Regions from separate parts of the Microcoleus sp. N3A4 genome, predicted to be linked through region 3. Evidence: riboswitches for the same ligand, from Rfam matches in the RefSeq annotation. Region 3 holds a riboswitch; each other region holds the start of a gene.
The links. Region 3 has a riboswitch for cobalamin ahead of metE (5-methyltetrahydropteroyltriglutamate--homocysteine S-methyltransferase). Riboswitches for the same ligand answer to the same signal wherever they lie in the genome.

Region 1 (4,187 bases), on a different contig from region 3:
CAAAGTTCATCGGCGATCGCCAATAAGCTAAAAATAAACCGATACATTAGTAATAGCAGTTCTGTGACTAACTCTGGACAGCGTAATTGTCTGAGAATCTGCAAGATTTCGGTAAATGGAACCGTCAAGAGGATGAAATACATACAGCTTGTCGATGCGAAGGCGCGGGCAAATAGCAAGCTCACTTGGTATATCCCAGTGCGGCTCACATACAGATAAAAAGTGCCGGTGCTAATCCCCCAACCTTGCCAGATATCCCACTGAATTGCGGGAATACGATCGCCCGCCACCGCACTCATCGCCAAAGCAGGCAAACTTGTCAGCAAAAACATCAACGGTAGCGACAGCAACCGCAAATACAGTTCCCCCGGAATACCCGCATAGATGACGATCCAGACAGCCAACCAAAGGGCGATCGACAATTGGACGATCGCAGGAGAAACCAGAGAAAGAATTAACAGGGCGATCGCAAAGGATAATTTGTGGGTTGGCGGCAACCCGCGCAAGCGATTTGTATAAGCCAGACTGTCAATCTGATGGTTCATTCCGACGGCTATTCATCATCAGATTTTTGTCGCTGCGATCGCCCCTTGTACAGCCCGATCGCGTAGCCAATTACGCCCGATCCTAGCGCCGCTTGAGTCGCAAACAGCAAACTTTCAATTTCTCCGCTAGCAGGCTCAAATAAGTGATTGAACCAAGGTTGATAGTCCGGTTGAATTTCCGTAATCGCTTTCTGTGCTTCCCCATCCGATCCGCCGTATTCACCCCGGACAAAAACTAGGGGAATAACGGCAAGCGCGATCACAGCAATTACCAACATCCAATTTTGTTGTGAAGTAGCTTGCTGATTTCTTGTGTTTTTTTGACTCATGGCTTATGACTCCTGTCTCAATAGTTTCAAAGTTTCTAACTCCGGCTTCCCGTAAGAATGCAGCCAATTCCAGACTAATACAGTCAGCAATCCCTCACTAATAGCAAGGGGTACTTGAGTAATTGCAAAGATACCAGCAAACTTGAGAAACGAAGCCATAAAACCGCCGCTGGCTGCGGGAAAAGCTAACGCTAATTGAATCGAAGTAACCACGTAAGTCAGCAAATCTGCAAAAGCTGCTGCACAAAAAATTGCCGCCCGTTGCCTGCCAGTTCGCATCAGCAATTGATAGATAAAATAGGCAGCAAACGGGCCAACTATCGCCATCGAAAACATATTAGCTCCCAGCGTTGTCAGCCCGCCGTGAGCTAACAGTAACGTTTGAAAAAGCAGCACTAAAGCACCGAGTACCGCCATCACCGAAGGGCCGAATAAAATCGCACCCAAACCCGTACCCGTTGGGTGAGAACAACTCCCCGTTACCGATGGAATTTTTAAAGCAGAAAGTACAAAAGTAAACGCACCGGCTAAAGCTAACAGCAGTTTAAGTTCCGGGTGTTCTTTGGTGATGCGGGCGATCGCACGCAACCCAAAGGCAAAAAAAGGCAGCGCCACAATCCACCAAAACGCAGCCCATTGCACCGGCAAAAAACCTTCCGAAATGTGCATAGCTGCGGCGGGCGTTGCCGAGCCCAAGACAATATAACAACTCAAGCCAGCCATCAATCCCAAGCTGACCAATTTCCGATTTCCGGCCTTCATGCTGAACCTCGCAGATGAGACAATGTAAACCAACACATCGGCGGGCATCCTGACTCAGAAAGCGACATCACCTTCATTACAGTTGCGGGACAGCGCCGGACTTGCACCGAACTTTCCCCGTTTCCTCTAATGGCTGCTCCCCATTAGAACCGAATCGTTAGGCTTAGTATAGTCGATCGCGTAAGTCTCAGCAAATATTTTACAAAAATTACTTCAGATTAACTAAATCAAAATTACCGATCGTCTTCTCTTCTCTTCCTTCGCGTCTTCGCGGTTCGTTCAATAAATACTATCGCCAAACAAATCAACGGTATAATATTAGTGATTTTTGAGGAAAGCCGCCATGTTAGATTACAAATTTCCGAGGCACTGGCCCTCAGCCGATGAACTACCAGACTCCGATGAAACACCTGTGGATAACGAACTGCAAGAATTAATACCGGGATTGCTAAAGGCAATCTTGCTGATACTTTGGTCAGAACGCATGGACTGGTTTTTTGGCATAGATATGGGTATCTATTATCACCCCGATAAACCTCACATTGTGCCAGATGCTTTCTTAAGTTTAGGTGTAGAAAGGTTTTATGATGAAGAATTGCGTCCCAGTTACGTGCTGTGGGATGAAAATGTTTTGCCGACTTTTGTGCTGGAAGTAGTTTCCCCAACTTATCGCAAGGAATACAGCACAAAGTTGGAGGAATATCAAGCTTTAGGCGTACTTTATTACGTCATTTATTCTTCCCGCCGTCGCCGTAAACCTCATTTAGAAGTACACAAGTTAGTCAATGGGAAGTATGAATTACAGCCAGGACATCCAGTTTGGATGCCAGAAATTGGTTTGGGGATTGGTTGTGAAAGGGGAAATTATTCTGGGGTGACAAGGGAGTGGTTGTATTGGTATGATGCCGATGGCAAACGCTATCTGACACCTGAAGAACAGGTAAAACAATCAGCGGAACGTGTCCAACAGGAAGCCCAGCGCGCCCAACAGGAATCGCAGCGCGCCCAACAGGAAGCCCAGCGCGCCGATCGATTGGCTGAACGTTCCGATCGACTAGCTCAGCGATTGCGAGAGTTGGGGATAGATCCCGATAATCTGACCTGATGGCAATCAAGAGCACCAGACTGACCGACTCTGGACGCTCAGAAACCGGGTTTTTCAACCGAGATCGATCGCCCTCAACGAAGGATTTCCGGGAAAAAACCCGATTTCTACATCCAAGAATGTGTGAATATTTATCGCAAAAATCACCAAAGATGCAGCTAAATTTGGAACCAACAGAGAGTTTGACGGCAAACATTGAGATCCAGCTCGAAAAAATGACGATCGGGAGAGGTTATTAAATAATGGTCACGGATTTGCGTTCTTACGATGTCATCGGCTTTGGTGATGAAGTTCCAGGAGTTTTAGCTGTTATCTCGGCTGCCAGAGAATATCGTCGCCGGACAAAGCGTTATCCGCGAGTTATGCTGATGTCTAAAGGAAGCTTGCAAGAAGGGATTGGCGGGCATTTGGCAAGAGGCGGTCTTGCTTATTTAGATAGAAGTCAGATTAGTCAAGAACTTCAAAAATCTTTAAATTTAGATACCTTTGGTTCACCAGCGGCAATCTATAAAGAGTTCCTGCAAAAATCCGGTGTCACCGCAATTGCACTTGACCCCCGCAAAGCCAGTGCAGCGCTAAAAGAAATGCTGTTACAAGCTGGAGTCGCTCTCCTCAGCAAAGTAGAAATTCAATCAGTCAGTAAAGAAGGCCAAAAAATTGCCAGTATAACCACCTCTAAAGGCGCAGTTTATGCCGGCAAGCAATTTATTGATGCCACTGTCAATGCCGAATTAGCTCAAGCTGCCGGCGTGAGAAAGCAGCAGGGATTTGAAACATTTGGTCTGCCTAACTCAGAACTTCCAGTCACCCTCGTTTTTGAAACCCAAGGACTTACTGCAAGAAGACTGAAAGAACTCGATTACATTTATCTAAAACGCTTCACAAACCTCGCCGATTCTGAAAGTCAAAATTTTTTGCTGTACGCTGCAGGCAAGGATGTCAAACTAGCACAAGAACTCCGGCTGGAAATGATCGACACTAGAGGCAATCTCAAAACTCTGTGGGCGGGTAACGATTACATCGATGTTCGCTCGCCGGCTCTGTCTGCAGCTTATCACTCCTTTAGAGGAAGAAAGCTATCTTTGCCTCAAACGGGCGTAATTTTAGATGAGGGAAATATAGCAATACTTCCAAATGAAAGACTTTCGTGGAATGCGCTTTTATTTGCAGTCACCGCCAGCGAAGCAGAAGCCTTAGCGAGAAGCGGGAGCAAACCCACGGCTAATATGCAAAGAGAGATGTTATTTGTTGCCACTTGGCTGAGGAGTTTGGGGGCTACTTCTGTTACTTCTGCATCAGAACTTTATATCAGACACGCTGGCAATGTAACGGGAGTTGTAGAACCTTTAACCGGCGCACAAATGCTGTTTGGTGGCGTACCTGCTAATGAGGCACTTGCAACATTTAGCTATCATTTTGATGTACGCGGAGGCATCCCGGGTATTG
Region 2 (4,187 bases), on a different contig from region 3:
TCCTCGAAATGATTGTTGATTGTTGACTGTTGACTGTTGACTGTTGACTGTTTGGACATTTGAACAATACCCATGCAACTGGAAACGATATGAGTTGTCGAAGTTGAGGAGACCAGCTTTTGCTGAAGTTCCGAGCGATCGATTCTGTTTTTTTTCTCAGCTTGGTATTGACAAAATCACCAAAATGTGAGACAAATTTCACATCTAACACAGCAGTGAGTAGGAGCATATTTAATGGCAATTTCACAAATTACAGAAAAGCTTTTGGCTGCTAAAAAAGCTAAGGGAATTAGTTTTGCAGATTTGGAAAAACTTTTGGGGCGCGACGAAGTTTGGATTGCCGCGGTTATTTACCGTCAAGCAACCGCATCTGAAGAGGAAGCAGAGAAAATTGTCTCGGCTTTGGGACTAGATGGCGAGACGGTTGCGGTTCTCTGCGAACCTCCGTTAAAAGGTTCTTTGGATCCCTCAGTTCCAGTTGACCCTCTGATTTATCGGTTCTATGAAATTATGCAGGTTTACGGGATGCCGCTCAAAGCAGTGATACATGAAAAATTTGGTGACGGGATTATGAGCGCGGTAGACTTTACTTTGGATGTCGAGAAAGAAGCAGACCCAAAAGGCGATCGAGTGAAATTAATTATGTCGGGGAAATTTTTAGCCTACAAAAAATGGTAAGCAAGTGTCGCTAAACTCGGCCGGTGAAAATTAAAATATTTTAATCGGTCGAATGACTGATGACTAATCACTAATGCCTCACAAGTGTTAACTTAGAAATAGAGTCGGCGAAGCTTGACTGGTTTTGGTGTCCGCGGGAAACCTTTCTAGGGTAAGGCTAAGATCGATCGCGCGGCAACTTCCCCAGTCAAAGAAAGCAACCGCAACCGTAAAGTAAGAGGCAAATATGTCAAAATATGACTCCCATCTCAGATGCTCATTTTGCGGCAAGTCGCAGGAGTACGTCCGCAAGTTAATAGCTGGGCCCGGCGTCTACATTTGCGATGAATGCGTGGAACTGTGCAATGAAATTTTAGAAGAAGAGTTTTTTGACTCCAGCAAAACAATTGGTCAACAGATTCCCCAATCAGAGGTGCGAGAGTCTCAGGGACAAGGAACGCGGCGTCAAGGTCGATCGAACAAATCGAAAATCGTTTTAGCTCAAATTCCGAAACCGACAGAAATTAAGCAGCATTTAGACAACCACGTCATCGGCCAGCATTCAGCAAAAAAAGTCCTTTCTGTAGCAGTTTACAACCACTACAAGCGCTTGAGCGTTGACCAAGCTAAAGATAGCGACAAGTCTTCTGCTGACAGCGATGTAGAACTGCAAAAATCCAACATCCTGCTAGTTGGGCCGACAGGTTGTGGCAAAACTTTGTTAGCGCAAAGTTTGGCGCAAATGCTCGAAGTCCCCTTTGCGGTAGCCGATGCGACGACGCTGACAGAAGCTGGATATGTCGGCGACGATGTAGAAAATATTTTGCTGCGGCTTCTGCAAATGTCGGATTTTGATGTCGAATCGGCGCAGCGCGGCATTATTTATATTGATGAAATTGACAAGATTGCTCGCAAAAGCGAAAACACTTCGATCACAAGGGATGTATCGGGAGAAGGAGTGCAGCAAGCCCTGCTAAAAATGTTGGAAGGAACGGTGGTTAACGTGCCCCCGCAAGGCGGCCGCAAACATCCTTACCAAGATTTTATTCAAGTTGACACGAGCAAGATTCTATTTATTTGCGGCGGTGCTTTTGTCGGTTTAGAAAAAATAGTTGAACAGCGTTTGGGTAAAAAATCTTTAGGCTTTATTCAGCCAACAGAAAGCGACAGTAACTCAACTTTGCCGGCCAAGGATAAGCGGGCTGCTGATATTTTGCAGCAGGTACAGCCCGACGATTTAGTCAAGTTTGGTTTGATTCCTGAGTTTGTCGGGCGGATTCCGGTGGTGACGGTGATTTCGCCGCTGGATGAAGCAGCTTTGATGCAAATATTGACCGAGCCCCGAAATGCGCTGGTGAAGCAGTATCAAAAGCTGTTGAAAATGGACAGCGTGGAGTTGGAATTCCAGCCGGAAGCGCTGCGGGCGATCGCCCAGGAAGCCTACCGCCGCAAAACTGGCGCGAGAGCTCTCCGCAGCATTTTAGAGGAGTTAATGCTAGATGTGATGTACGAATTGCCTTCTCGCAAGGATGTGGCTCACTGTATGATTACTCCTGAAATGGTCGAGAAGCGATCGACTGCTGAATTGCTGTGGCATCCGGCATGGCGCAAACAGCACGAAACTGCATAATTTGTAATCTGTAGGGTGCTTGTGGCGCACCCTACAAACTACTAAACCAGCCCCAGATTTATCCCTGGGGTCGCTTTCTCTAATCAGAAATCTAAAATCTAAAATCTAAAATCTAAAATTGATTGGTGGCAAGTGCGGTATGATGTGATTTCGCGATCGGTTCTAGCGGGGAGCAGCCGCTAGAGGAAACGGGGAAAGTTCGGTGCAAGTCCGGCGCTGTCCCGCAACTGTAATGAAACCCTTGTGGTTTCTCAAGTCAGAATGCCCGCCGATATCTAACTCACTTTTGAACGCATCTGCGAGGTACGGATGATGGATGGAATTAATGCGGCTGTACCCACAAAGCACAGTCTGTTTGTTTGCACTGCTTGCGCTAGTGTTTGGAAAAACGGCAAGCGCGAAGGCAAAAGCGGCGGTCAACAATTTATGGAAGACTTATCGAAACTCGCTAAAGATTGGGAATTTTGCGATGAGTTTGATATTCGGGAAGTTGAGTGCATGAGTGCTTGCAGTCGCTCTTGTGCGGTGTCTTTTGCTGCTGTTGGAAAGTACACTTATCTGTTTGGCGATTTGCCTGCAAATGAACCGGAAAGTGCGGAAGCTGTACTCGAATGCGCGGGTCAATACTATGCTAAATCGGACGGTTTGTTGCCTTGGTCTGAGCGTCCTCAAGCTCTGAAAAAAGGCATTTTGGCGAAGATTCCGCCGCTGGGAAATTAGATAGGTTTGTAGTAGGGACTTTAGTTTTTTCCTTCTCGTTCCTAGGCTTTGCCTGGTAACGCATACGCCGAGGCTCTGCCTCGTTTTAAAAGCGATCTTTTATTCCAGCGAGGCAGAGCCTCTAGATCGGTATTCCCAGGCAGAGAGAGCCTGGGAACGAGATATCCCATCACCAAATAAGCACAAAATCATCAATGCACAAAATTCCTGTTACAGTCATTACCGGCTTTCTCGGTAGCGGCAAAACTACCCTAATTCGTCACTTATTGCAAAATAATCAAGGTCGCCGAATTGCTGTTATGGTTAACGAATTTGGCGAAATTGGAATTGACGGAGAACTGCTGCGCGATTGCCAAGTTTGCGACGAAGAAGAAAATGTCAGCAGCAATATTGTAGAACTAACAAATGGTTGTCTTTGCTGCACTGTTCAAGAGGAATTCTTGCCGACTATGCAGGAATTGTTGAAGCGCCGAGAGCAAATTGATTGTATCTTAATTGAGACTTCTGGTCTCGCACTTCCTAAACCTTTGATTCAAGCTTTTCGCTGGCCGGAAATTCGCACGGGTGCTACTGTAGACGGTGTTGTTGCTGTTGTCGATTGCGAAGCTGTTGCTAGCGGTACTTTTGTCGGTGATATCGATGCTTTGATGGCACAGCGGCAAGCTGATTCTAGTTTAGATCACGAAACTCCGATCGAGGAATTGTTTGAAGACCAGTTAGCCTGTGCCGATATGGTACTTTTAACGAAGGTCGATCGCGTAGATGCTGAAACTCACCAGAAAGTCCAAACCTGGTTGCAACAAGAATTGCGTCCGAGTGTGAAAATTGTGCCCTGCAAAGGTGGCGAAATTAACCCCGATGTGCTGTTGGGATTTAATGCGGCGGTTGAGGATGATTTGGAGTCTCGCCCGAGTCACCATGACACTGAGGAGGAACACGAGCACGATGATGATATTAACTCGACTTTCTTTATTGCCGATCGCGAATTTGAACCTGAAGCTTTGGTGAAAAAACTGCAATCCTTGATGCAGCAGGAGGAAATCTATCGGATTAAAGGGTTTGTGGCGGTTCCCAAGAAACCGATGAGGATGGTGTTGCAAGGTGTGGGTTCGCGGATCGAACATTTTTACGATCGCCCTTGGCAACCTTCGGAGATCCGGCAAACCAAATTAGTGTTTAT
Region 3 (4,187 bases):
GTAACCACCAGTTAAATTTTGAATTTCTAAAGACATTATATTTTGTTATTGATTATTGGTTATTAGTTATTGGTTATTGGTTATTGGTTATTGGAAAATTTACTGACAACTGACAACTAACAACTGACAACTGCCAACTGACTAATGACTAATAACTAATGACTAATGACTAATGACTAATAACTAGAACGCCGATAAAGCAGCCAGACAAACAGCGGAGAACCCAACAAAGCCGTAACCGTACCCACAGGCAATTCTACCGCACCCAAACGAGCCAAAAAATCAGCAAAAGTCAACACCCAAGCACCGCCGATCGCACTCAGCGGCAACACAAACCGATAATCATTACCAACCAACAAACGCACCCCGTGAGGCACAACCAATCCCACAAAACCAATCAATCCGCCGATGCTGACAGCACTCGCAGCTAGCAAAGTAGCAACACCCCCAATCAACAAGCGCGATCGCACCAGCGAAACCCCCAAACCAACAGCTAAATCGTCGCCCAAAGCCAGCAAATTTATCGATCGCCCCAAAAAACATCCTAACAGCAAAGCAGCCACAATATAAGGTGCAGCCACCTGCAAATCCGACCAACCGCGACCGTTCAAACTGCCTATCAACCAATTCAAAGCAGCTTGCAAGCGGCTGTCTTCAGCTAACAGCAGCAGTGTAGTTTGTATTGCCCCAAACAGAGAACTCACAGCCACACCAGCTAAAACCAAACGTTCCACAGAAATCCCCGTTTTAGTTTTTCCCAAAAAGTAGACCAGCATCGAAGTTAAAATAGCACCAATCCAAGCCGCCAAAGGCACCCAAGTTTGAAATATTCCCAAAGTCAGCATGGTAATCGCAACCAACCCTGCACCCGCCGAAATTCCTAATACAAAAGGATCGGCTAAACCGTTGCGGAGCAACCCTTGCAGCAAAGCCCCCGACATTCCCAACGCCGCACCAACTGTCAGCGATGCAGCAACTCTGGGCAAACGCAATTCCCAGAAAATAGTTTGATTGACAGCATCGCCTCGGTGCAGAAATGCTTGCCACAATTGATCGGCACTCATCGGCACCGCACCAAAAGAAAGCGAAAGGGCGATCGTTAATAGCAAACCCAATCCTAAGAATATAACTGCCTGAAAAACTCGATATTTTAGCCAGATTTTTTGCAAATTCACTAGATTACACCACTTGATTTTAAAAATAAAGCGCGATATGTCCTCCGTTGAGATTTGCGGAACGATCGAACTCGTTAACTACAATAACCCATTTACCAGAAGGTGGCGACCGTGGGAACAGATGAACAGCCGACGATCGAAAAACTCTACATCGCGCTATTTGTCGGAGGGGTTGCAAATTTTCGGAAATGTGGTATTGTCAGAAGTAATCGGTTCTGGTGGAGATCACCCACTAGAGGAAACGGGGAAAGTCCGGTGCGAACCCGGCGCTGTCCCGCAACTGTGATGAAGCGTACAATCGTTTCTTAGTCAGGATGCCCGCCGATTGTATCGTTTCATTTAACCCATCTGCGAGGTACGGATGTATTCAGCATTTTGTTTTCAATTCGATTCTCTTTCAGAGACGCTGCGCGATCGGCGATTATACTCCTTAACCCGCGAGAAACCTGTGGTGGAATTGGTTTCTAGGGCGAGATAGCAAGTTTGAAAAACTAGCATGAACAGCATTATCTAGTTTCAGATGCAAGGAATCTTGCTGGGCATTTGCCTGCTGTAATTTCTAACAGCTTTTTTATAGCTTTGTTGGAAATTCAGATGGTTTTGCCTTTGATGCGCCCTGCAATCTAATGGCATTGCTGTCGAAAATTCGGCATCGGATACCTCTTGGTTTCCGACAGAGTTTCTATGGACTGATGAATCAATTGACAACCCCAACTTAGGAGCAATTATGTCAATTTTAACGGCAACTCTTGGATATCCCCGCATTGGTAAAAACCGTGAAGTTAAGAAAGCTTTGGAAGGTTTTTGGAGTGGCAAATTAGAGGCAGATACTTTACTGTCCACTGTTCAAACTGTAGAAATAGAAAATTGGAAAACACAGCTACAGACAGGCATCGATCGCATCGGTGCAGGCGATACCACACTCTACGATCGCGTGCTTGACTGGACAATTCGTTTAGGTCTAATTCCCAAACGCTTTCAGGGGTTATCAGGACTCGATCGATACTTTGCAATGGCACGGGGCAAAGCAGGAATTCCGGCCCTAGAGATGACCAAATGGTTTGATAGCAACTATCACTACCTCGTCCCAGAAATTCCGACCCAACTGCAACCAGCAGATTTCAGCGATTTTCTGGAGACGGTGCAGCGGGCAAAAGCGACGTTAGGGGAGCGGGCAGTGCCGATCGTTCTTGGCCCCTGTACCCTACTGCGGTTGAGTCGGTTAGATGGCGCAATGGACGATTCTCTAGCGCAATTGCTGCCGCGCTACATCGAACTCTTGACGCAATTAAAAGCCCTTGGCGTTGCCGAAGTGCAGATACATGAACCTGCCTTAGTTCTGGGAGATGCAAACAATTTCAAAGCACACTATCAAACTGCTTATCAAGCCTTTGCTAAATTCGATTTACCGCTGCATCTTGTCACTTACTTTGATGACTTGGGTGAAACTTATTCTTGGGTGATGGCATTGCCTGTTAGCGCGATTAGTTTAGACTTCACTCGCGGACGCAATTTAGATTTACTCAAGCAATATGGATTTCCCCCAGATAAGCATCTGGGTGTTGGCATTGTGGATGCCCGCAACATCTGGCAAATCCGTCCAGAAAAATTGCTGCCAGTGCTGCAAGACATTCAAAGAATTACGCCTAATATCGTCATTCAGCCGTCGGCATCATTGCAGTTTGTTCCCTACGATTCCAAACGGGAAACAAAGTTGCCAGAACCTCTCCGCAATGTGTTGAGTTTTGCCGAACAAAAACTGCAAGCGGTGAAGTTTTTGGCACGCTGTTTAGCAGGAGAAGAAACTGAGAGCGATCGCGCCAAGATTACCGATGCCTGGACAAAATTCGAGCAATTTAGTCCAGCCAATCCTGCCGTGCAGTCACGCATGAAAAGCATTACGACAAATGACTTTCTACGGGAATTATCCTACGGTTTGCGGCTGTCAAAACAGATTTCTCTGCCCATTTTTCCCACCACAACGATCGGCTCATTTCCTCAAACATCAGAAGTGCGACAACTGCGAGTACGGTATAAAAAGGGTGAATTGAGTCAGCCAGAGTATGAAGCAGCGATCGATACTGAGATTGCCGACAGCATTAAACTCCAAGAAGAAATTGGGCTGGATGTGCTAGTGCATGGCGAATTTGAACGCACCGATATGGTGGAATACTTTGGACAACAGTTAGATGGATTTGCCTTCACGCAAAATGGCTGGGTGCAAAGCTATGGCAGTCGGTACGTGCGTCCGCCGATTATTTACGGTGATGTCGTTCGCACTGCCCCAATGACGGTACGCGAGTTTAAAGTAGCGCAATCATTGACGCAAAAACCAGTTAAGGGAATGCTAACAGCTCCCGTAACAATTTTAAATTGGTCATATCCGCGCACCGATATTTCTCGACAGGAACAAGCGTTTCAAATTGCGCTGGCCTTGCGCGATGAAGTGGCAGACTTAGAAGCAGCAGGAGCGAGGATAATTCAAGTAGATGAACCCGCATTACGCGAAGGTTTACCTCTGAAGGTAGAACGCTGGAGTGAATACCTGTCTTGGGCAGTAGATGCGTTTCGTTTGGCAACCGCAGTCGCTCATCCCCAAACTCAAATTCACACGCATATGTGCTACTGCGAATTCGGCGACATTATCAAAGACATTGAACGGTTAGATGCCGATGTGATTTCGATTGAAAATAGTCGCAGCAACAACCAAACGCTGCATGAAATCATCGCCGCAGGCTACACCTATCAAGTGGGTAACGGCGTGTATGACATCCACAGTCCAGTCGTGCCAACAACAGAACAGATTTTGCAGCAGTTGCGAACTGGAATTGCCAATTTACTTGTGCAGCAAATTTGGGTGAATCCCGATTGCGGCCTGAAAACACGGCGTTGGGAAGAAGTAATTCCGGCACTGAAAAATATGGTGGAAGCTGCCAAAACGCTGCGGGAGGAAGTAAATGCGACCGGAAAATAGCATCTGGCAGGGAAACTTTGGCTACTGGCAACATGGCT

Region 1: another riboswitch for cobalamin. It lies ahead of QUA56_RS19000 (energy-coupling factor ABC transporter permease); the one in region 3 lies ahead of metE (5-methyltetrahydropteroyltriglutamate--homocysteine S-methyltransferase).
Region 2: another riboswitch for cobalamin. It lies ahead of QUA56_RS23950 (DUF1636 domain-containing protein); the one in region 3 lies ahead of metE (5-methyltetrahydropteroyltriglutamate--homocysteine S-methyltransferase).

Annotation. Positions count from the first base shown of each region.
Region 1 covers NZ_JAUBRJ010000032.1:14,493-18,679, forward strand. Annotated here, with positions in the region: gene cbiQ (cobalt ECF transporter T component CbiQ) at 1-545, opposite strand, end outside; gene QUA56_RS18995 (energy-coupling factor ABC transporter substrate-binding protein) at 554-874, opposite strand; gene QUA56_RS19000 (energy-coupling factor ABC transporter permease) at 878-1,636, opposite strand; cobalamin riboswitch at 1,659-1,805, opposite strand; gene QUA56_RS19005 (Uma2 family endonuclease) at 1,980-2,741, shown strand; gene QUA56_RS19010 (hypothetical protein) at 2,796-2,933, opposite strand; gene QUA56_RS19015 (FAD-dependent oxidoreductase) at 2,984-4,187, shown strand, end outside.
Region 2 covers NZ_JAUBRJ010000047.1:48,301-52,487, reverse strand. Annotated here, with positions in the region: gene cynS (cyanase) at 235-678, shown strand; gene clpX (ATP-dependent protease ATP-binding subunit ClpX) at 905-2,287, shown strand; cobalamin riboswitch at 2,428-2,574, shown strand; gene QUA56_RS23950 (DUF1636 domain-containing protein) at 2,597-3,007, shown strand; gene cobW (cobalamin biosynthesis protein CobW) at 3,202-4,187, shown strand, end outside.
Region 3 covers NZ_JAUBRJ010000009.1:33,069-37,255, forward strand. Annotated here, with positions in the region: gene QUA56_RS07675 (ABC transporter ATP-binding protein) at 1-36, opposite strand, end outside; gene QUA56_RS07680 (iron ABC transporter permease) at 177-1,175, opposite strand; cobalamin riboswitch at 1,369-1,515, shown strand; gene metE (5-methyltetrahydropteroyltriglutamate--homocysteine S-methyltransferase) at 1,903-4,149, shown strand; gene QUA56_RS07690 (hypothetical protein) at 4,133-4,187, shown strand, end outside.